One region of the Mesorhizobium sp. BR1-1-4 genome, then DNA from elsewhere that is predicted to be linked to it. Evidence: predicted binding sites of a transcription regulator. Region 1 holds the regulator's gene; each other region holds the start of a gene.
What was found. The regulator LexA, encoded in region 1, represses DNA repair genes until DNA is damaged. The targets are predictions, from matches to a motif close to TGTTCNNNNTGTGTTCNG.
Positions count from the first base shown of each region.

Region 1 (6,657 bases):
CGGCATCGGCGGCAGCGGCTTCTTTCTCGGCAATCCAACGGTTGTTTCCGCCGACGACGGTGAGATGCCGCTATCGGCTCGCCTTTTTTCAGGCATCGAAAATGCCCGCGAAGCCATCGCCGACCACATCAGGGGCAGCGTCGGCGGCGCTGAAGGCGAGATCGCGGCGGCGCTGATCGTCGGCGTGCGCGCCGGCATACCCGATGAAATCAATGAAGCGATGCGGCGTACCGGCATCTATCACATCATCTCTATTTCGGGACTGCATATGGCGCTTGTGGCCGGCACCATCATGGGTCTGCTGCGTGGTGCCTTCGCGCTGTTTCCAGACTTTTCCGCGCGCCGGCCGGTGAAGAAATACGCGGCCGCCGCCGCACTGTTCTCGATCGCGGCCTATCTCATCATTTCCGGTGTCGTCGTTGCCGCCGAACGCAGCTTCATCATGCTGGCGGTGATGCTGATTGCCGTCTTCTTCGATCGCGCTGCGCTGACCATGCGCAATCTGGGGATCTCGGCGATCGCCGTCATCCTGGTCTCGCCTCATGAGGTCGTCGGCCCGAGCTTTCAGATGTCGTTCGCCGCGACCGCGGCCCTGGTTGGCGCTTATGCCGGCTGGGCCGATCACCGTGCGGGAAAGACGCGGCCACCGCCGCCAAAGCGATCGCTGCCCGGGTTCCTGACGCGAAAATTCCTGCTGGCGACAGGTGGACTGGCCATGACGTCCATTATCGCCGGCAGCGCCACGGCACTGTTTGCCATCTGGCATTTCCAGCGGGTATCGCCGCTCAGCCTGTTCGCCAATCTGGCCGTGATGCCTATCGTATCGGTCGTGATGTTCCTGGCCGTCGCCAGCGCGCTGTTGATGCCATTCGGATTGGATTGGCCGGCTCTCTACCTCATGGGCAAGGGCCTGACAGCAATGATCGCCGTGTCGGCGTGGATATCGGAGCGCTCTCCGGTCGATGGAGTCGGGCTGATTTCGCAGCAATCCGTGCTGCTGGTCACCGTCGCGCTGGTTATCGCGACGATGGCGACGACATGGCTGCGGCTCGCGGCGCTGCCATTCGCGCTCGCCGGCCTGTTGACTGTGTCGCACACGCGCGCGCCCGATGTGCTGATCTCGGAAGATGCGCGGCTGGTCGCGCTGCCGATCGGCAATGGCGAACTGGCCGTCAACCGGGAACGGCCGAACGAATTCGCAACCGACAACTGGAAGCGCGCCCTGATCTCCGAAACAATCGTCAAACCGGAAATGTTCGACACGACAGACAGGCAATTCGATGTTGCCAGTCCCACCGACCTGCCGCCGGGATCGCCCTTCTACTGCCGCGAAGGCCTGTGCCTTGCCAGGCACCCTTCCGGCGCGATCATTGCCTATGTCGAGGACCGCAAGACCACCTGGAAAGCCTGCGCTTTCGCCGACCTGATCATCGTCAATGACGCAACCGCCTATGACGCCTGCCACAATCCACTGGTTCTCGTCGTCACCAAACGGCAGCTCGCCCGCAAGGGAAGCGCTGCCGTCTTCTTCAATCCCCAGTCGGCCACGACCCGGGCCGCGATCGCATTTGCCGTCGACGGACCATATCGGCCCTGGCACGAACAGCGAAAATTCTCACGCGAGGCGAGGGGGCTGCCGCCGTACAAAAAACCCGACAAGCCCGATGACAAGCCGGTTCAGTAGCGCCTGATCAACCCGACCAGCTTGCCTTGTACCTTGACCCTGTCCGGCCCGAAAATGCGCGTTTCGTAGGCTGGATTGGCGGCCTCGAGCGCGATCGAAGCGCCTTTGCGGCGGAACCGCTTCAGTGTCGCTTCCTCTTCGTCGACCAGTGCCACGATAATTTCGCCCGGGCTTGCCGTGTCGGCATTGCGGATAATGACCGTGTCTCCATCGAAGATACCAGCCTCGATCATCGAGTCGCCCTTGACCTCCAACGCATAGTGCTCGCCGCCCATGATCATGTCCGGCGGCACCGAGATCGAATGCGTCTGATGCTGGATGGCATCGATCGGCACACCGGCGGCGATACGGCCCATGACCGGGATGGACACGGCTGAAACCGCGTCGTCGTCGTTGCCGGCCGCGGGCAGGCGCGAAGGCGCAGCGGCCGGCCTGATCTGGCGTCCGAGACTGCCTTGGCCAAGGCTGCCTTGGATGACGCTTGGCGAGAACTTCTTTGCCGCATTGAGGCCCGGCGCGATCGAGTCCGGCAGCCGCAGCACTTCCAGCGCGCGCGCCCGATTGGGTAGCCGGCGAATGAAGCCGCGCTCCTCCAGGGCCGTGATCAGGCGATGGATCCCCGACTTGGAGGCAAGATCGAGTGCTTCCTTCATCTCGTCGAAGGAAGGCGGTATCCCGCTTTCCTTGAGCCGTTCGTGGATGAACATCAGCAGTTCATGTTGCTTGCGTGTCAGCATGGCGGCCCCCAAGACATTGAACGAAAGGTTGAACCAGAATCGAAAAAACAAACCCAGAACAAACACTATCTGTTCCAGTTGTGTTCTGCAACCGTTTAAAGTTTAATGAATTTGTTAAGGGGTCTGAAGTTTTTTGCCCGCGACGGCGGGCGGCAACCAGTCCTTTCCGCCGTCGGCAGGCGCATTGAAATCGTTTTGGTTAATGGCCTGTGGCCCATCCGCCGACGAGGCTTTGGCATCAGTTAGTTGGAAGGCTTCTCCTCGGAGGGACGTATAATTCGCGGAGCCATTATTCGCGGAACGAAACGAAACCAAAATGCCAACGATTGGTAGCTTCGGGCGGCCATGGATCGGGGCGTTCGGCGCACTCCGGCCAGCGCGTTCGAATAGGCGTCGCGGAAGCGCTGAAGTTATCCCGAACCCGCCTTCAAGCTGCCGGCGCGAGCGGCGTATCTGGTAGCGCCGCTGTCTTCGCTGTGGACATAGACGTGCAGTGTGTAGCCGATATGCGCCGTCATCAGCGCCTTGGCCCGCTCGACGTCACGGTCGAGCGCCGCTTCCATGATCGCGGTATGGTGTTCGATCGCAATCGCTTCGCGTAGCGCTTCGATTGCCTCTTCATAGCCATCCTTGAGGCCGGCCGCGGCCCGCAGTGTCGGCGCCAGACCAAGAAAGCGATGATGCCGGCGCAGCTGATCCGAGATCGTCGAGCGGAACCGCAACAGCCAGTCGCATGTGGCGGCGCTCAGCAGCGCCGCATGGAAAGCCTCGTGGTTCTCGTCCCATCTGTCGACGGCCGCGTCCGAGGGATCGTCGACCGCCGTCTTGCAACGCGAGAGCCGGTAGTGGGCGGTGACCACGGCATCCTCCCACTCCCTGCCGCCTTTTTCCATCGATTCGAGGAACAGGGGTATCTCGATCACCATCCTGGCGCGTGCCAGATCCTCCAGCTCGGCCCGCGACACCGGAGCCACGGCAAAACCACGATTGCTGATCGCGGTGACCAGGCGTTCGGCCTCGAGCCGCGACAGGGCTTCGCGCAACGGTGTCCAGCCGACGCCATAGGTGCCGCGCAGCGCACTCAGTTTGAGCGGGGCGCCGGGCATGAGGCGCGTGGTCAGGATGTCGCGCCGCAACAGCTGATAGGCGGCTTCCGTTTTTGTGGAACTCGTTTCATTCAGCATGGTGATCAATCCGTCGTCTGGCGAAAAGTATATATGATAGTGCGTCACAGCAACAATTATATATAATGTTTGACACAGACCAGCGGACTCACCATGATCGCCGTAGTAGCCGCGTTTCCAAGCGGCCCTGATCAAATCTGGGAGGAAATGATGTTGAAGTCGAAATCCGCTTGGTTGTCGGGCTTGGCCCTGGCAGGCGCATTGATGGTCAGTGCCGGCAGTGCCGCGGCCGATCAGATCCGTATCGGCATTGCCAATTTCGGCGAGCATCCGCAATTGAACGCCGCCATAGCCGGCTTCAAGAAGGCGCTGACGGATAACGGCTTCGTCGAGGGCAAGGACGTCGTCTACACGGAGAGCCACACCAATTTCGATGCGTCGCTGGTGCCGCAGATGATCGCCAAGCTGCAGGCCGAGCAGCCCAAGCTGATCTACACCATCACCACGCCGGTCTCGCAGATCGCCAAGAAAGCGCTCGCCGGTTCCGGCATTCCGATCGTTTTTGCCGCGGTCACCGATCCGGTGGCGGCCAAGCTGGTGCCGTCATGGGACGCCGGAGACGAAGGCATGACCGGCGCCAGCGATCTGCAGGACGTCGCCGCGGTGATGGCCTTCACCAAGAAGCTGCTGCCGAACGCCAAGCGCTTCGGCGTGCCTTATAATCCCGGTGAGGCCAATGACGTTGCCTTGGTCGAAAAGATCAAGGCGGCGGCACCGGCCGCCGGTTTCGAGGTGGTGGAGGTCGGCATCGACAACGTCAACGACATCCAGCAACGCATCGCTTCGCTCGCCGGCAAGGCCGACGTGATCTACGGCCCGGCCTCGAACCTGATCCAGCCGGCGATCGCCGCTGTCTCCGCAGCCGCCCGCCAGGCCGGTATCCCGGTCGTCAACTCCGATGACAGCGCGGTCCGCAACGGCACCGTGCCGGCGAGCTTCGCGGTCAATTACACCCAGGTCGGCGTCAACGCCGGCAACATCGCCGCCGAGATCCTCAAGGGCAAGGATCCCAAGACGATCGTGCCGTCGCGCCCGGCCTACAAGGACCACATGGCAACGATCTCGCGCAAGGCGATGGCCGCGTTCGGCATCGAGATACCGGCTTCAATGGCCGATTGCGACTGCATCGTCGACTAACATCGGAACTGCTGGGGTGACGGCGTCGGCGCCATCATCCCGAGGTCAGGGAGAAACGATGCTCGAGATTCGATCCGCGCGCAAAGTGTTCTACAAGGGCCAGGCCGACGAGAAGGTCGCGCTGGACGGTCTCAGCCTGTCCTTGGCCACCGGAGAGTTCGGCATCGTCATCGGCTCAAACGGGGCCGGCAAGAGCAGCATGCTCAACGCCATTTCCGGCGCCCTGATCCTCGATTCCGGCCAGATCCTGATCAACGGCGCCGACGTGACTGCAATGCCGGTGCACAAGCGCGCCGCGAAACTGGCGCGCGTGTTCCAGGACCCGATGCGCGGCACCGCCGCCAGCATGACAGTTGCGGAAAACATGCTGCTGGCCGATTTGCGCTGCCAAAAGCGCACCTTGCGCCCGGGGCTGAACACCACCCGGCTTGCATCCTACAGGGAACGCCTGTCGATCCTGGGTCTCGGTCTGGAAAATCGTCTCGACACGCGCGTCGACCTGCTCTCCGGCGGGCAGCGGCAATCCTTGTCGCTGATCATGGCGGTCGGCGGATCGCCGGACTTGCTGCTGCTCGATGAGCACACCGCGGCCCTCGACCCGCGCACGGCCGAAATCGTCATGCAAGCGACCGTGCGCGCCGTCAACGCGCTGAAACTGACGACTTTGATGGTGACCCACAACATGCAACACGCCGTCGATTATGGCAGCCGGGTGATCATGCTCGATGCGGGCCGGGTGCTCCTGGAAGTCGCCGGGCGGGAGAAGGCGAGGGTCACGGTTATCGATCTGATCGGCCATTTCTCCGTCAAGACCGATCGCATGTTGCTGGCGAGCTGATCATCATGGGTTTTGTTGGGAACGTTCTCACCAGCTTCGTCGCGATCATGCCGGTCACCCTGGCGCAAAGCCTGATCCTGGCCTTTGTCGTGCTCGGGATCATGATCCCGTTTCGCATGCTGAATTTTCCCGATCTCACCAGCGAAGGCGCTTTTCCGCTGGGCGGCTGCGTCTGCGGCGTTCTCCTTGCCGCCGGCGCATCGCCGCTGATGGGCGTTGCTGCCGCCCTTGTCGCTGGCTTCGCGGCGGGCTGCTGCACCGCCTTCATCCATCTGCGCTTCCGCATCCACACGCTGCTTGCGGGCATCCTGATGATGACGATGCTCTACAGCATCAACCTTCGCATTATGGGCAAGTCCAACCTGTCCGTCTTCGGTTCGCCCTCGGTGTTCGACTGGGTGCCGTTCGCGCGGCCGGGTTTCCCCGCCAGCAAGATCGTCGTCGCGGGTCTCCTCGCGCTTGCCGCCTTCATGCTGCTCTACATGTTCTTCAGGACCGAGAAGGGGACTGCCGTGCGCGCCGTGGGCGCCAATCCTGACATGGCCGAGGCGCAAGGCATCAATGTCTGGGCCGCGACCATAGGCGGTGTCGGGCTGGCCAGCGCTTTTTCGGCGTCAAGCGGTGCGCTGATGGTGCAGTCGCAAGGCTTCGCCGACGTCAATATGGGCCTGGGAATTCTCATCAACGGCCTTGCCGCGCTGATGATCGGCGAAGCCGTCGTCGGCAAGCAGACGGTGTGGCGGCAATTGCTGGCGCCCTTCGCCGGCGCGATCATCTACTACCAGCTGGTGTCGTTCTGCCTTGCGGCCGGCATGCCGCCGCCTGACCTGAAGCTTGCCACGGGCCTGTTCGTACTGGCCATGCTTGCCTTGCCCAGCCTCAAGCGCAGCCGGGGTTCCGCACCGGTTCGCGAAGCGATTCGTGAGTAACCGGCGTGAATGACCAAGGCGTGAATAACCAGGGAATGTCACAAATTATGCCTGCAACGCTCGATCTCGCAGCCGTCGAAGCCATGGATGCGGCGGACCCGCTGCGTGCCATGCGCGACCGGTTCATCTTGCCGGAAGGCGTGATCTA
Region 1 covers NZ_JAIUIB010000009.1:169,913-176,569, reverse strand. The annotation lists gene LB571_RS20715 (ComEC/Rec2 family competence protein) at 1-1,684, shown strand, start outside; gene lexA (transcriptional repressor LexA) at 1,678-2,421, opposite strand; gene LB571_RS20705 (GntR family transcriptional regulator) at 2,832-3,605, opposite strand; gene LB571_RS20700 (ABC transporter substrate-binding protein) at 3,756-4,742, shown strand; gene LB571_RS20695 (ABC transporter ATP-binding protein) at 4,801-5,580, shown strand; gene LB571_RS20690 (ABC transporter permease) at 5,586-6,509, shown strand; gene kynU (kynureninase) at 6,557-6,657, shown strand, end outside.

Region 2 (6,657 bases), on a different contig from region 1:
TCCCCGTCGGCCTTGAGGAAGGCGACCGTCGCCACGCCATTGGCCACGGTCTGCGCCGGGTCGAGTTTCCCGAACATGTCGCGCGCCTTGTCCTCGTCAGTGGGCGTGCCGCCGAGCGGCGACAGGAAATCCGGCGCGAGCGCCACGAACCCTTCCAGCGCCACGCGCCGGGCGACGTCGCGGATATGCGGGTTGAGCCCCCTGTTTTCATGGATGACGATGACCGTGCCGAGCTTACCGGCCTGGTTTGCGGGTTTGACCAGATAGCCCTTCATCTCGCCGCCGCTGCCGGGATAGGTGATATCCTCGCCCTTTACGCGGGCATCGTTGTCGGCGACGATCGCCGCTTGGGCCGAGTTCGCCGCCAGCATCGGCGCGATCGCGGCCGCCGCCGCGCCCGATCCGGCAAGCCTTGTCAGCTGCTCCATGAAGCGGCGGCGATCCAGCGTCAGATGCGTGTATTCGTCATAGGCATCGATCATTGCCTGGGTAATGACGGGTTTGGTGGTGACGTCGGCCATGGGCTTCCTCGATCTCGTCTCGACTGCGGTGTCCTTGTCGGTCGCAAGATAGGGGCGAGCCTCTCATCGTCCAGTCACCGATCCGTGACATCTCACTGCCTAGCGGCCGTCGGTCGGTCGGCCGAGGATCATCACGTTTTTGTCATCGGCGACAAATCTTGATGGCGCTGCCACAATAGTGGGGGAAACTGGCTGGCCGGCCGCCCTTGGCGGTCACGGTCCTATAGGCCCGATCTGAAAGGAACAATGCCGATGACCATGCCCTCGCCGATCCTGGCAACCGCCTTCGTGGCAGCAGTGGCGGCCGTTCTGGCGATGCGCGCGGCCGTTGTCGCGGCAAGCCGCAAGTCCATGGTCAGGGTCCGCAGCCGCAAGCGCCAGCCCGCGAACTTGAAAACCCAAAGTTGAGGTGAAGTCATGGACGTTCAGGACATCGTGAACACCGTCTCGCAGAAGGCCGGTCTCGACCAGGCCACGACCGAAAAGGTCGTCGGCACCATTTTCTCGGTGCTCGAGCACGAGGCCGAAGGCACCAGCGCCTCCTCCTTCTTCGCCAAGATTCCGGGCGCCGATGCGCTGGCGCAGAAATATGACGTCATGGCCGCCCCGGCCGGCGGCGGTGGCGGCTTCCTGTCGTCGCTGCAGGGCGCGCTTGGCGGCGTTCTCGGCGAAAAGGCCGGCGCGCTGGTCAACGGCCTCGCCGCGCTCAAGGCCTCCGGCCTCGACTTGGCGCAGATCCAGAAGGCTGGCGAGACGCTTGTCCAGCAGGCCGAGGCGGCCGCAGGCCCCGATCTGACCAACCAAGTGCTTGGCTCGGTGCCGAGCCTAAAGAGCCATCTGGGGCTCGGCTGATCGTCGGCTCGCCGGACCCGGTAACCCCGCCTGCCTACTTCGGCAGCGCGTAGGCCATCACATAATCGCCCGGCTTGGTGCCCACCGAGCCGTGGCCGCCGGCGACGATGACCACGAACTGGCGTCCGTCCGCGACGGTGTAGGTCATCGGCGTCGATTGCCCTCCGGCCGGCAGCCGCGCCTGCCAGAGCTGCTTGCCTGACGTCAGCTCGTAGGCGCGCAGATAGTCGTCGACCGCGGCACCCAGGAAGGCGACACCGCCGGCGGTGATCATCGGGCCGCCAATGCCGGGCACCCCGACCTTGAACGGCAACGGCAGCGGCGTCATGTCGTAGACGGTGCCGTTGCGGTGCTTGTAGGCAATCGCGCCGGTGCGAAGATCGACGCCCGCGACGTAGCCCCAGGGCGGCGCCTGGCAGGGAATGCCGAGTGGCGACAGGAACGGTCCCATCACCACCGCATAGGGCGCGCCGTCATTGCGGTTCAGCCCCTGCTCGCTGCCCTTGGTGTCGCCCGGCGGCGGCACGTCGGCGCGCGGCACCAGCCGCGACGTGAAGGCGAGATAGGTCGGCATCCCGAACATCACTTGCCGCACCGGATCGACCGCCACGCCACCCCAGTTGAACGTGCCGAAATTGCCGGGATAAACCAGCGATCCCTGCAGCGAAGGCGGCGTGTAGCGGCCTTCATAGCGCAATTTGTGAAGCGCGATGCGGCACGCCAGCTGGTCGAACATGGTGATGCCCCACATATCGTGCTCGGTCAGCGGCGGCGGGTTGAAGGAAAGGTCGGACGCGGGCTGCGTCGGCGATGTGTGGTCGCCCTCGATGGCGCCGCCGGGCGCCGCCACTTCCTTGACGGGGATGACCGGCTCGCCGGTGCGCCGGTCGAGCACATAGAGGTCGCCCTGCTTGGTCGGCCCGACCAGCGCGGGCACCACGGAGCCGTCCGCCTTGGTGATGTCGATCAGGCTCGGCTGCGCCGGCACGTCCATGTCCCAGAGGTCATGGTGCACGGTCTGGCGCACCCATTTCAGCTGCCCGGTGTTGAGGTCCAGGGCGGTGATCGAGGAGGAGAACTTCTCGACATTGGCGCTGCGGCCCATGCCGAGCTGGTCCGGCGTCTGGTTGCCGAGCGGCACGTAGAGCAGGCCGAGCTTCTCGTCGGCGCTCGGCGTCGACCACATGTTGGGCGAGTTGGCGGTGTAGGTCTGGCCGGCCGGCAGCGGCGTCGTCTGGTCCGGATTGCCGGAATCCCAGTTCCACAGCAATTTGCCGCTGCTCGCATCATAGGCGCGGATGACGCCGGACGGCTCCTGCGTCGAATAATTGTCATTGACCGCCCCGCCGACGATGATCTTGCCGCCGGCAATCAGCGGCGCCGAGGTCGAGTAGTAATAGCCCGACTTCGGATACGGCATGCCGGTCAACAGATTGAGCGTGCCGCCCTCGGCGAAGGCCGGGCAAACCTGCCCGTTGGCGGCGTCGAGCGCGATCAGCCGCGCATCCGAGGTCGGCAAGTAGACGCGCGCCGCGCAGGGCTGGCCGGCGGCGCCCGCTGCGTCGGCATAATAGGAGACGCCCCGGCAGGTCTGGTGCTGGCGGTCCTTGTCGAGCTTGATCTTGGGATCGTAGCGCCACTTCTCCTTGCCGGTCGCCGCATCGACGGCGATGGCGAAGTTGTGCGGCGTGCAGATATAGAGCGTGTCGCCCACTTTGAGCGGTGTCACCTGATAGGTGGTCTCGCCGACATCGTCGGGGCCCTTGACGTCGCCGGTGCGATAGGTCCAGGCCGGCTTCAGGTTGGCGACGTTTTCCGGCGTGATCTGGTCGAGCGGCGAATAGCGCTGGCCGAACTGCGTGCGCCCGTAATAGTGCCATTCGCCCGCAGGCACATCGCCGCCGAGATTGGCGTTGGGGATCACCTTGTCGGTGTCGAGCGCGCCGCCGATGTCCTTCGGGTCCGTGGTCATCGAATAGCCGGCCACCGCCAGCGATGCCAGCACGGCAAGGATCAAAGGGGCTCGCCCGTCCGGACCGGCAAGGCCGCGCCGCGCCCACGGCGTCAGCAGCCACAACGCCACCAGCACGATGATGCCGCCGCGCGGGCCGAGCTCCCACCAGTCGAAACCGGTTTCCCAGACCGCCCAGGCCAGCGTGCCGAGCACGATCGCCGCGTAGAGCCAGAGCGCCGTGGAACGGCGCCGGTAGAGCAGCCAGGCGGCGACCAGGAAGGCGAGACCGACGATGATGTAGTACCAACTGCCGCCCAGCGAAGCCAACCAGATGCCGCCGGCGCCAAGCGCCAGGCCTATGAGGAAGAGAATGAGGGAGGTGATGGTGACAGCCAAGATGATACTCCTTCGACTGTTGCGCGCGTGGGGCGGGCTAGGGCAACCCGGCATTGCGCGTTTCCCGTGCAACTTTCTCCCGACGGCGGCGCCTGTCAAGCGTAGGTCGCGGACCCGCGGGCAGCAACCTCGTTCCGCCTGGGATTGTTCCACAACGGCGGTTCCCATATCGGTGAAGCCGCCGTATCGGGCACTTTGCCGGAACAAAACGTAGACAGTTCTGGTCTTTCCCTCCCGAATCACTACATTCGGGGGAGATGTCCGGCTTTTCCGAAGACATGCCCTTTTTCGACGAACCCAATGCGCGGCCCACGGCCCCGTCGGGCATTGCTGCGCGCGCCATGGCTGCCCGCGGCGGCCAAAACAATGCGCCCGACTATCTCAGGGGCTTGAATCCCGAGCAGCGGCTGGCGGTGGAGACCACCGAAGGCCCTGTTCTGGTGCTGGCCGGCGCCGGCACCGGCAAGACCCGTGTGCTGACCACCCGCATCGCCCACATCCTTGCCACCGGCAGGGCCTTCCCCTCGCAGATCCTGGCCGTCACTTTCACCAACAAGGCCGCGCGCGAGATGAAGCAGCGCATCGGCATCCTGATCGGCGAAGGCAATGTCGAGGGCATGCCGTGGCTCGGCACCTTCCACTCGATCGGGGTGAAGCTGCTGCGCCGCCACGCCGAGCTTGCCGGGCTGAGGTCCGACTTCACCATCCTCGACACCGACGACGTCGTGCGCTTGATCAAGCAGCTGATCCAGGCCGAGGGCCTGGACGACAAGCGCTGGCCCGCGAAACAGTTCGCCCAGATGATCGACGGCTGGAAGAACAAGGGCCAGGGTCCGGCCGATATCGCCGAGGGCGATGCGCGCAGCTTCGCCAACGGCAAGGGCCGCGAGCTCTACAAGGCCTATCAGGAGCGGCTGCAGACGCTGAACGCCTGCGATTTCGGCGATTTGCTCTGCCACCCGATCCGCATCCTCCGCGCCAATCCCGATGTGCTGAAGGACTATCACCGGCGGTTCAAATACATCCTCGTCGACGAGTACCAGGACACCAACACTGCCCAATACATGTGGCTGCGGCTTCTGGCGCAGAGGCCGAGCGGACCACAACCAGCGCGAAGTGGTTCTCCGGGTGGGCGCGTTCCAAGTTTTTCCGGTGTTTCGGATAGAACGGAAGCGGCTAGCTATAGACCCGCAACTCCAGAGGACGAATCAACAGTTTCGGCCGAAGGCCGCAAGCCCGACCGGGCGTCCGAGCCGTTGCGAGGCCCGCGCGGAGGGCCCGCGCCGGCAGGCGCGGAACAGCCCGTGAGCGAAAACAAAGTCAATATCTGCTGCGTCGGCGATGACGACCAGTCGATCTATGGCTGGCGCGGTGCCGAGGTCGACAACATCCTGCGCTTCGACAAGGATTTTCCGGGCGCCACCATCATCCGGCTGGAGCGCAATTACCGCTCGACCGCGCACATACTGGGCGCCGCCTCCCATCTCATCGCCTACAATGAGGGCCGTTTCGGCAAGACGCTGTTCACCGACCGCAACGATCCCGAGGACGGCAAGGTCAACGTCCACGCCGCCTGGGATTCGGAGGAGGAAGCCCGCGCCATCGGCGAGACCATCGAGGCCTACCAGCGCCAGAAGCACAATTTGAACGATATGGCGATCCTGGTCCGCGCGTCCTTTCAGATGCGCGCCTTCGAGGACCGCTTCATCACGCTCGGCCTTAACTACCGCGTCATCGGCGGTCCGCGTTTTTACGAGCGCATGGAAATCCGCGACGCGCTGGCCTTCTTCCGCGTCGTCGCCAACAGCACCGACGACCTCGCCTTCGAGCGCATCGTCAATGTGCCCAAGCGCGGCTTGGGCGAAGCGACCATCCGCCAGATCCACGACACCGCGCGCGCCTTGCGCATCCCGATGCTGGAGGCGGCGGGTACACTGGCGGAAAGCGACGAGCTGAAGCCGAAACCGCGCGCCGCGCTGCGCGAGGTCGCGGCCAATTTCGAACGCTGGCAAAAGGCGCTGGAAACCACGCCGCACACCGAACTCGCCGAGACCATTCTCGAGGAGAGCGGCTACACCGACATGTGGAAGAACGACCGCTCGGCGGAAGCCCCCGGGCGGCTTGAGAACCTGAAGGAACTGATCCGTTCGATGGAGGAGTACGAATCGCTGCGCTCCTTCCTCGAACATGTCGCGCTGGTCATGGATGCCGAGCAGAATGCCGGGCTCGATGCCGTTTCCATCATGACGCTGCACTCGGCCAAGGGCCTCGAATTCGAGACCGTCTTCCTGCCCGGTTGGGAGGAAGGTCTCTTTCCCCATCAGCGCGCGCTCGACGAAGGCGGCCGCTCGGGGCTCGAGGAGGAGCGGCGGCTCGCCTATGTCGGGCTGACGCGGGCCAAGAAGAACCTGCATATCTGGTTCGTCTCCAACCGCCTCATCCACGGGCTCTGGCAATCGACCATCCCGTCGCGCTTCCTCGAGGAACTGCCGGAAGCCCATGTCGAGGTCGCCGAAGCCGGCAACTCCTATGGCGGCTACGGCAATCCCTATGGCGGCGGCTCGTTCGCGTCCGGCCGTGGCGGCGGCCAGGGGGCAGGAAGACAGAACCCCTATGGCGCCTCGCGCTTCGACAATATCGGCGGCAATTCGGGCGGGGAAAAATCCGGCGCCTTCTCCAACACCTATTCGACGCCGGGCTGGCAGCGCGCGCAGGCCAACCGCACCGAGGCGACCGACCGCAACTGGGGCACGCGCTCGGGCCATCAGGTCGAACGCATCGGCTATGGGGAAACAGACTCCGGCTACGGCGCCGGCCGCACCAGCGTCAAGGGCCGCACCATCGATGGCGAGCTGGTCGCCAAATCCGTCTCCGACACGCCGTCCGCCTTCAGCGTCGGCGACCGCGTCTTCCACCAGAAATTCGGCAACGGCA
Region 2 covers NZ_JAIUIB010000005.1:176,853-183,509, reverse strand. The annotation lists gene LB571_RS12605 (dienelactone hydrolase family protein) at 1-521, opposite strand, end outside; gene LB571_RS12600 (hypothetical protein) at 768-929, shown strand; gene LB571_RS12595 (hypothetical protein) at 939-1,373, shown strand; gene LB571_RS12590 (glucose/quinate/shikimate family membrane-bound PQQ-dependent dehydrogenase) at 1,408-3,723, opposite strand; gene LB571_RS12585 (ATP-dependent helicase) at 3,981-6,657, shown strand, end outside.
Region 2: LB571_RS12585 (ATP-dependent helicase) is a predicted target of LexA. The motif match lies at 3,923-3,940, and genes of this name have one in related genera.

Region 3 (6,657 bases), on a different contig from region 1:
GTGCCGGCCGATGGCGGAGAAACGGGCATCGAAATCGTCCGGGACGATCGTGGCCTTCAGGATGACTATGCGCGCGCCGGCCGCCTGCAGGTGTGCATTGACGGCATCGCGCACCTTGTCGTCGGGCCACGCCTTGGCAAGGTCGACATGCGCCACCTGCGCGGTCGCGTGCACGCCGGCATCGGTGCGGCCGGCGGCGCGCAGCCGGACCGCCTCGCCGCAGAATTTCTCGATCGCCTGCTCGATCGCCTGCTGCACCGAAGGCTGGTCGGCCTGATGCTGCCAGCCGGCAAACAGGCTGCCGTCATATTCGATATCGAGGCGAAAACGCGGCATGCCGGTCGGCTATACGCCCCCGCCTAGGCGGCGAGAGCGGTGAAGGCGGAGGCGTAGACCAGCCTGCCGGATTCGGGAGCTTCGCCCCAGGCCAGCGCCTGCAGCGCCTCGCCCTGGTATTCGCTTTCGAACTTTTCTGCGCGGGCGTGGCTATAGCCGAAACGGCCGTAATAGGCCGGATCGCCCAGCACGACGGCCAGTGTCTCGCCGGCGTCCTTGAGCCGGATATGAGCCTCGCGGATCAAGGCGCCGCCGATGCCGGAGCCGTGAAAGGAAGGCTCCACCGCCAGCGGGGCAAGCGCCACGGCGGCAAAGCTCTTGCCGCCGTTCTGCACGAACAGCCGCGAAAACAGGATATGGCCGACGGCCTGGCCGTCCTCTTCCGCCACCAGTTCGACGACGGCGTCACCGCCGGTCACCAACGCGTCGACCAGTCCGGCCTCCGTCTGCTGGCCGAAAGCGTGTTCCTCGACGAGGCGGATGGCCTCGCGGTCCCGCGGCGTCGCCGCGCGTATCGACATCATGCTCATGAGAATTTCAGTCCTTTTTCGATCTTGGCTCCGCGCAAGAATTCCGACGCGGCGGCGGGCTTTCCGCCCGCACGTTGAACTTCGACCAGCCTGACCGCGCCTTTTCCGCAGGCGACTGTCAGCCGGTCATCGAGAATTCCTCCCGACTCGCCCAAATCTTCCGAAGGCGACACGCCTTCGGATAGCGTCGAGCGAAGCAGTTTCAGCCGTTCCATACGGCCGCCAATTTCAATCTCGGACCAGGCGCCGGGAAACGGCGACAGGCCACGAATGTGATTGTGAACCTCGGCCGCGGGCCGTGTCCACTCCACGCGCGTCTCGGATTTATCGATTTTCCTGGCGTAAGTCACCCCTTCGGCCGCCTGCGCGGTAAATGCCAGGGTGTTCTGTTCCAGCCGCGCCAACGCTTCCACCATCAGGGCAGCGCCGACACTCATCAACCGATCATGCAGATCGCCGGCTGTTATATCGGGGCCGATGGCGCATTTTTCAACCAGTCCCACCGGGCCGGTATCCAGCCCCGCCTCCATGCGCATCACCATCATGCCGGTCTCGGTATCTCCAGCCATGATGGCGCGCTGGATCGGCGCGGCGCCACGCCAGCGCGGCAAAAGCGATGCGTGGCCGTTGACGCAGCCAAGCCGGGGTGCGTCAAGAATTGCCTTGGGCAACAGCAATCCATAGGCGACGACCACGGCGATATCGCCGCCGAGGTCGGCAAAAGCAGCCTGCTCGGCCTCGCTTTTCAACGATGCCGGCGTTCGCGCCTCGATGCCAAGCCGCCCGGCCTCGCGCTGCACCGGTGACGGCGTCAGTTCCAACCCGCGCCGGCCGGCGGCGCGCGGTGGCTGCGTGTAGACGGCTGAAATCTCGTGGCCAGCCTCGGCGATGGCGCGCAGCGTCGGCACCGAAAACTCCGGCGTGCCCATGAAGATGACGCGAAGGGGCATTGCCCTATCCCACCAGCTTGCCTGGCGCCTTGTCCCTGGCGAGCTTCTTGAACTTCTTCACCACCATGTCGCGCTTCAGCTTCGAGATGTGGTCGATGAACAGCACGCCGTTGAGGTGGTCGATTTCGTGCTGCAGGCAGGTTGCCATCAGCCCCTCGGCCTCGATCTCCTGCAGCTTGCCGTCACGGTCCAGATATTTGACCCTCACCGAAGCCGGGCGCTCGACCTCGGCATAGTAATCAGGGATCGACAGACAGCCTTCCTCGTAGACGGACCGCGCGTCGGCGCTTTCGAGAATTTCCGGGTTGATGAAGACGTGTGGCGCCGGGGTTTCGTCTTCCTTGGCGAGATCGATCACCAGCATGCGCAGCGGCTCGCCGACCTGGATTGCCGCCAACCCGATGCCGGGTGCGTCATACATAGTTGCCAGCATATCGTCGGCCAGTTTGCGTACCGGCGCGTCGACGCGCTCCACCGGCTTGGAGACCTGGCGCAGGATGGGATCGGGAAGAATGATAAGCGGCTTGATCGGCATGGCGTTTCACCTAAGACCTCAATAGAAAGGCGTCAACCGGTGCGCCTGCGCCTCGTTCACGTTTTGATCTGTGCCAGACCGCCGAATCGGCTATGCTGTCCACATGAATGATCTGAGCACCATCCTTTCGGAGCCCGCCGCACGGCTCGGCGCCTCGACTATCACGCTCGGCCACGTCTTGGCCGTCGCCACATTGCTGTTTCTCGGCTTGTTCGTGGCGCTCGTCATCGCGCTGTGGCGCTCGGCCAAGGCGCGCGCGGTCGCCGCAGCGGAAGCCGCCGACCATGCCCGCGACGCCGAGGCGCGGATGGCCGGCATTCTGCAATCCCAGGCCGAGATGCAGGGCCGCATGGGCGCCATCGCCGAAGTGTTCGGCGCCCGCCAAGCCGAATTGACGCAGTCGATCGGCCAGCGGCTCGACGCCATGACCGGCCGCATCGGCCAGACCATGACCGAGCAGACCAAGTCCACGCATGAGAGCCTCGCGAAACTGCAGGAGCGGCTGGCGGTCATCGACACCGCGCAAGGCAACATCCAGTCGCTGGCCGGCCAGGTCGTGCAGCTGCAGGCGATCCTCTCCAACAAGCAGACGCGCGGCGCCTTCGGCCAGTCGCGCATGGAGGCGATCGTCGCCGACGGCCTGCCGCACGGCGCCTACGAATTCCAGGCGACGCTGTCGAACGGCAGCCGGCCGGACTGCCTGGTGAAAATGCCGAACGGCGCGCCGTCGCTTGCCATCGATGCCAAATTTCCCCTGGAAGCGTGGAATGCCATCCGGGCCGCCGATAACGCCGACCTGCAGAAGGTCGCGGCCCAGGCCTTCCGCCGCGATATCGAGGTCCATATCCGCGACATTTCGGAAAAATACCTGCTGCAGGGCGAAACCCAGGACACCGCCTTCATGTTCGTGCCGTCGGAATCGGTGTTCGCCGAAATCCACGAGAATTTCGAAGCGGTTGTCCAGAAGGCGCACCGTGCCCGCGTCATCATCGTCTCGCCTTCGCTCTTGATGCTGTCGATCCAGGTCATCCAGGCGATCCTCAAGGATGCGCGCATGCGCGAGCAGGCGCATCTGATCCAGGGCGAAGTCATCAGGCTGATGGAAGACGTCCAGCGTGTCGACGAGCGGGTGCGCAAATTGCAGGGCCATTTCGGCCAGTCGGCCAAGGACATCGAAGACATACTCGTCTCGACCTCGAAAGTGACCAAGCGTGGCCAGAAGATCGAGGCGCTGGAATTCGGAGAAGGCGAACCCGACGCCCCGCGCGGCGGCGCCCCTGCCAAGGTGGAGGCCGCACCGCGCGCTGCCGATTCAAAGACCGGGCAGCTGAGATTGAGGGTCGTCGAAGGCGACGACTGAACGCTACTGCTCTTCGACCGTCGTCATACCCTCGAATTCCGGAAGCCAGTGCAGCGCCGACCGGTGCCATTTCTGGTGTCTCGGGACCAGGTTCTGGCGCTGCCGCGAGGTCCCGACCCTGATCCCATAGACCTTCGGACCGTCGCCGACCGATGTCGCATAGAGATGCGAGCCGCAGTCGGCACAAAAAGCTTGCGTTCGCTTGGCGCCGCTCGCCACGGTCTTGATGTAGATCTTCGGTTCGCCGCTGGTGATCCGGTAGTGATCCTCCGTCGCAGGAACGGTAACGCGAAATGCCGTACCGGTCAGTTGCTGGCAATCGGTACAATGGCAGATCGAGGTCTTCTCCGGGTCGACCTCCGCCTCATAGGTGATGGCGCCACAATGGCAGCCGCCGTCGATCTTCATTGTCATTCCTCCAACTTCGATCGGCTGATTTTAGCGGCACGGAGACCCGAGGCAACGGCAGGGCGCTGGTCCAGAGGCCAGAATCCCGAAAAGTGCACCGCGGTGTCGCAAAGTTCGTACTCGAATCTATCCGGACGCGGATTCGATCAGCTTGCGCCGCTTTTCCCAGGTGCCTGACGTCTGCGGCTTGACGAACAGCCGCGTGATCTCAGGCATCTCCTTCTTCAACCGCGCCTCGATGCGCTCGACACAGGCCTCGATCTCCGGCGCCGACAAATGGTCCTCGAATTCGATGCTCAGGCCGGCGACGATTTCTTCCGGACCCATATGCACCGTCAGCACGCCGTTCGCCCGCTGCACCGCCGGATCCTGCTGGACGATCGCCAGCACCTTCCTCTGCACCTCGGGTGAGGCCGGCTCGCCGATGAGCAGGCCCTTGCTTTCACGCGCCAGGAAGATTGCCGTCGTGCCGAGGATGAGCGAGATGCCGATCGAGGCGGCGCCGTCGAGTTCGGGCATCTCGAAAATCTCCGCCGCCAATATGCCGGCAAAGGCGACGGCCAGGCCGAGAAGGGCGGCACTGTCTTCGAACAGCACGGTATAGACGCTCGGATCCTTGCTCGATTGCACGGCTTGCAGCCAGCCCTGCTTGCCCTTCTGCTTGCGGAATTCCTTCAGCGCCACCAGCCAGGAGCTGCCTTCGAACAGGAAGGACAGGCCGAGAACGATGTAGTTCACCCTAGCGTTGGCGACCGGCTCCGGCGCCATGATGTGGATGATGCCCTCGTAGAACGACACGCCAGCGCCCAGCGCGAAGACCAGAAGGGCGACGATGAAGCTCCAGAAATAGAGTTCACGGCCATGGCCGAGCGGGTGCGAGCTGTCCGCGGGGCGTGCCGCCCGGTGCATGCCGTAGAGCAACAGGCCGCCATTGCCTGTATCGACCAGCGAATGCACGCCTTCCGACAGCATGGCCGAACTGCCGGTGAAAAAGGCGGCGGCGAATTTGGTCAACGCTATGGCGAGATTGCCGGCGAGCGCCGCGTAGATAACCGTTCTGGAGCCGCCGTGCCCAGCCATGCAGGTTTTATCCTCTTCGAGGCAGTGTAGCGGCTCTGCCGCGGAGTTGCACAGCCATCACAACGCGCCAATCGTCGGGTCGTTCAATGTGTTCGAAACCTGCTGACGGGAAGGCCGGCTATTCCTGGATCTCGTCGGTCCACACTTTGAAGCCCGCAAGCAACCCTGGCCCGAAGATATGGGTTAGCGGCACATCCGCCGCGTCGCGGCCGGAGGCGATCAGGATGCGGCCGATGCGTGGCGCGTTGTTGCGCGGATCGAAAGCGTGCCAGCGGCCGCCGAGATAAACCTCCATCCAGGCGCAGAAATCCATGCTCGCCCAAGGCTTCGGCATGCCGATGTCGCTGATGTAGCCTGTGCAGTAGCGCGTCGGGATATTGAGTGCCCGGCAAAACGTGACGGCAAGATGCGCGAAATCGCGGCACACGCCGCTCCGTTCGCGCCAGGCTTCCGCGGCGGTGCGCGTCACCCGTGCGTTGCCGTAGTCGAAGACGATGTGGTTGTGGACGAAATCGCACACCGCCTGCACGCGCGGGATGCCTGATGGCATATGGCCGAACAGCCGCCATGCCTCGCTTGCCAAGAGGTCGCTTTCGCAAAACCGGCTGGGCAGCAGGAACAGCAGCGTTTCAGCCGGCAGGTCGCGCACCTCATGCTGCCACGCCATCAACTCGCCCATCTCGAACGTGCCGGAGTCGCGGATCACCGCATCCGTACCGAAAGTGAAACGCCCGGGCGGGGCGACGAGCCGGTTGCACCAGTTGCCGAAACTGTCGCGATAACTCTCAATCGGCACTGGCGGGTTGGAGGTCAGGAAATCCGGGCGCTCAAGATCGGAGGCGCGGGAATAGTGGACATTGAGCATTGAGATGAGCGGCGTTTCCTGCGGAAAGTCGAAGCTCATCTCGCAGCCGATATGGATCCGCATTGTCGTCCTGACGGGCCTGCCTGACGATCACCCGGCGGTGCACGGGTCGATGCTGCAGTGCGAAGACAAGCATGGCATGGACTGCCGGGGTTTACGAGCAAATTAGAAACCGGTTGAAAGCGGCCTGCCGGCGCCGGCAGCAGGCACTCGCCTCTTGCAGTCTGGCGTTTGTCTTGTTTCACTCCGTTTCCCGCAACTGGAGGAACGAATCATGGCTAAAGGTGCGATGAAGGCAGGCAAGGAAGCCCGCAAACCAAAGAAAGACGCCAAGAAGCCTGTAGCCGCTCCGGCCCTGAAGGCGCCGCCGGTCAAGGCGACGAGGATCAAGGAAAAGTAGATATCGCAGAGCGTGCATGGATTTCACCGGCGGCGTCCGACATACCGCCGGCGAATTGTTGATTGGGCGTTCAGACACCCTATATCGACGATGCGGGGACGACCTCGCATTTCCCGAAATCCGGTTGGGACGGCCCGCCCATTGTTTGATTGAGCATCCGAAGACCTTTCGGCCGGGTGTTCTGGATGGAGCG
Region 3 covers NZ_JAIUIB010000010.1:158,050-164,706, reverse strand. The annotation lists gene truA (tRNA pseudouridine(38-40) synthase TruA) at 1-336, opposite strand, end outside; gene LB571_RS22155 (GNAT family N-acetyltransferase) at 360-866, opposite strand; gene fmt (methionyl-tRNA formyltransferase) at 863-1,816, opposite strand; gene def (peptide deformylase) at 1,821-2,351, opposite strand; gene LB571_RS22140 (DNA recombination protein RmuC) at 2,455-3,711, shown strand; gene LB571_RS22135 (GFA family protein) at 3,715-4,119, opposite strand; gene LB571_RS22130 (cation diffusion facilitator family transporter) at 4,246-5,199, opposite strand; gene LB571_RS22125 (transglutaminase-like domain-containing protein) at 5,318-6,127, opposite strand; gene LB571_RS28820 (hypothetical protein) at 6,339-6,464, shown strand.
Region 3: LB571_RS22140 (DNA recombination protein RmuC) is a predicted target of LexA. The motif match lies at 2,405-2,422, and genes of this name have one in related genera.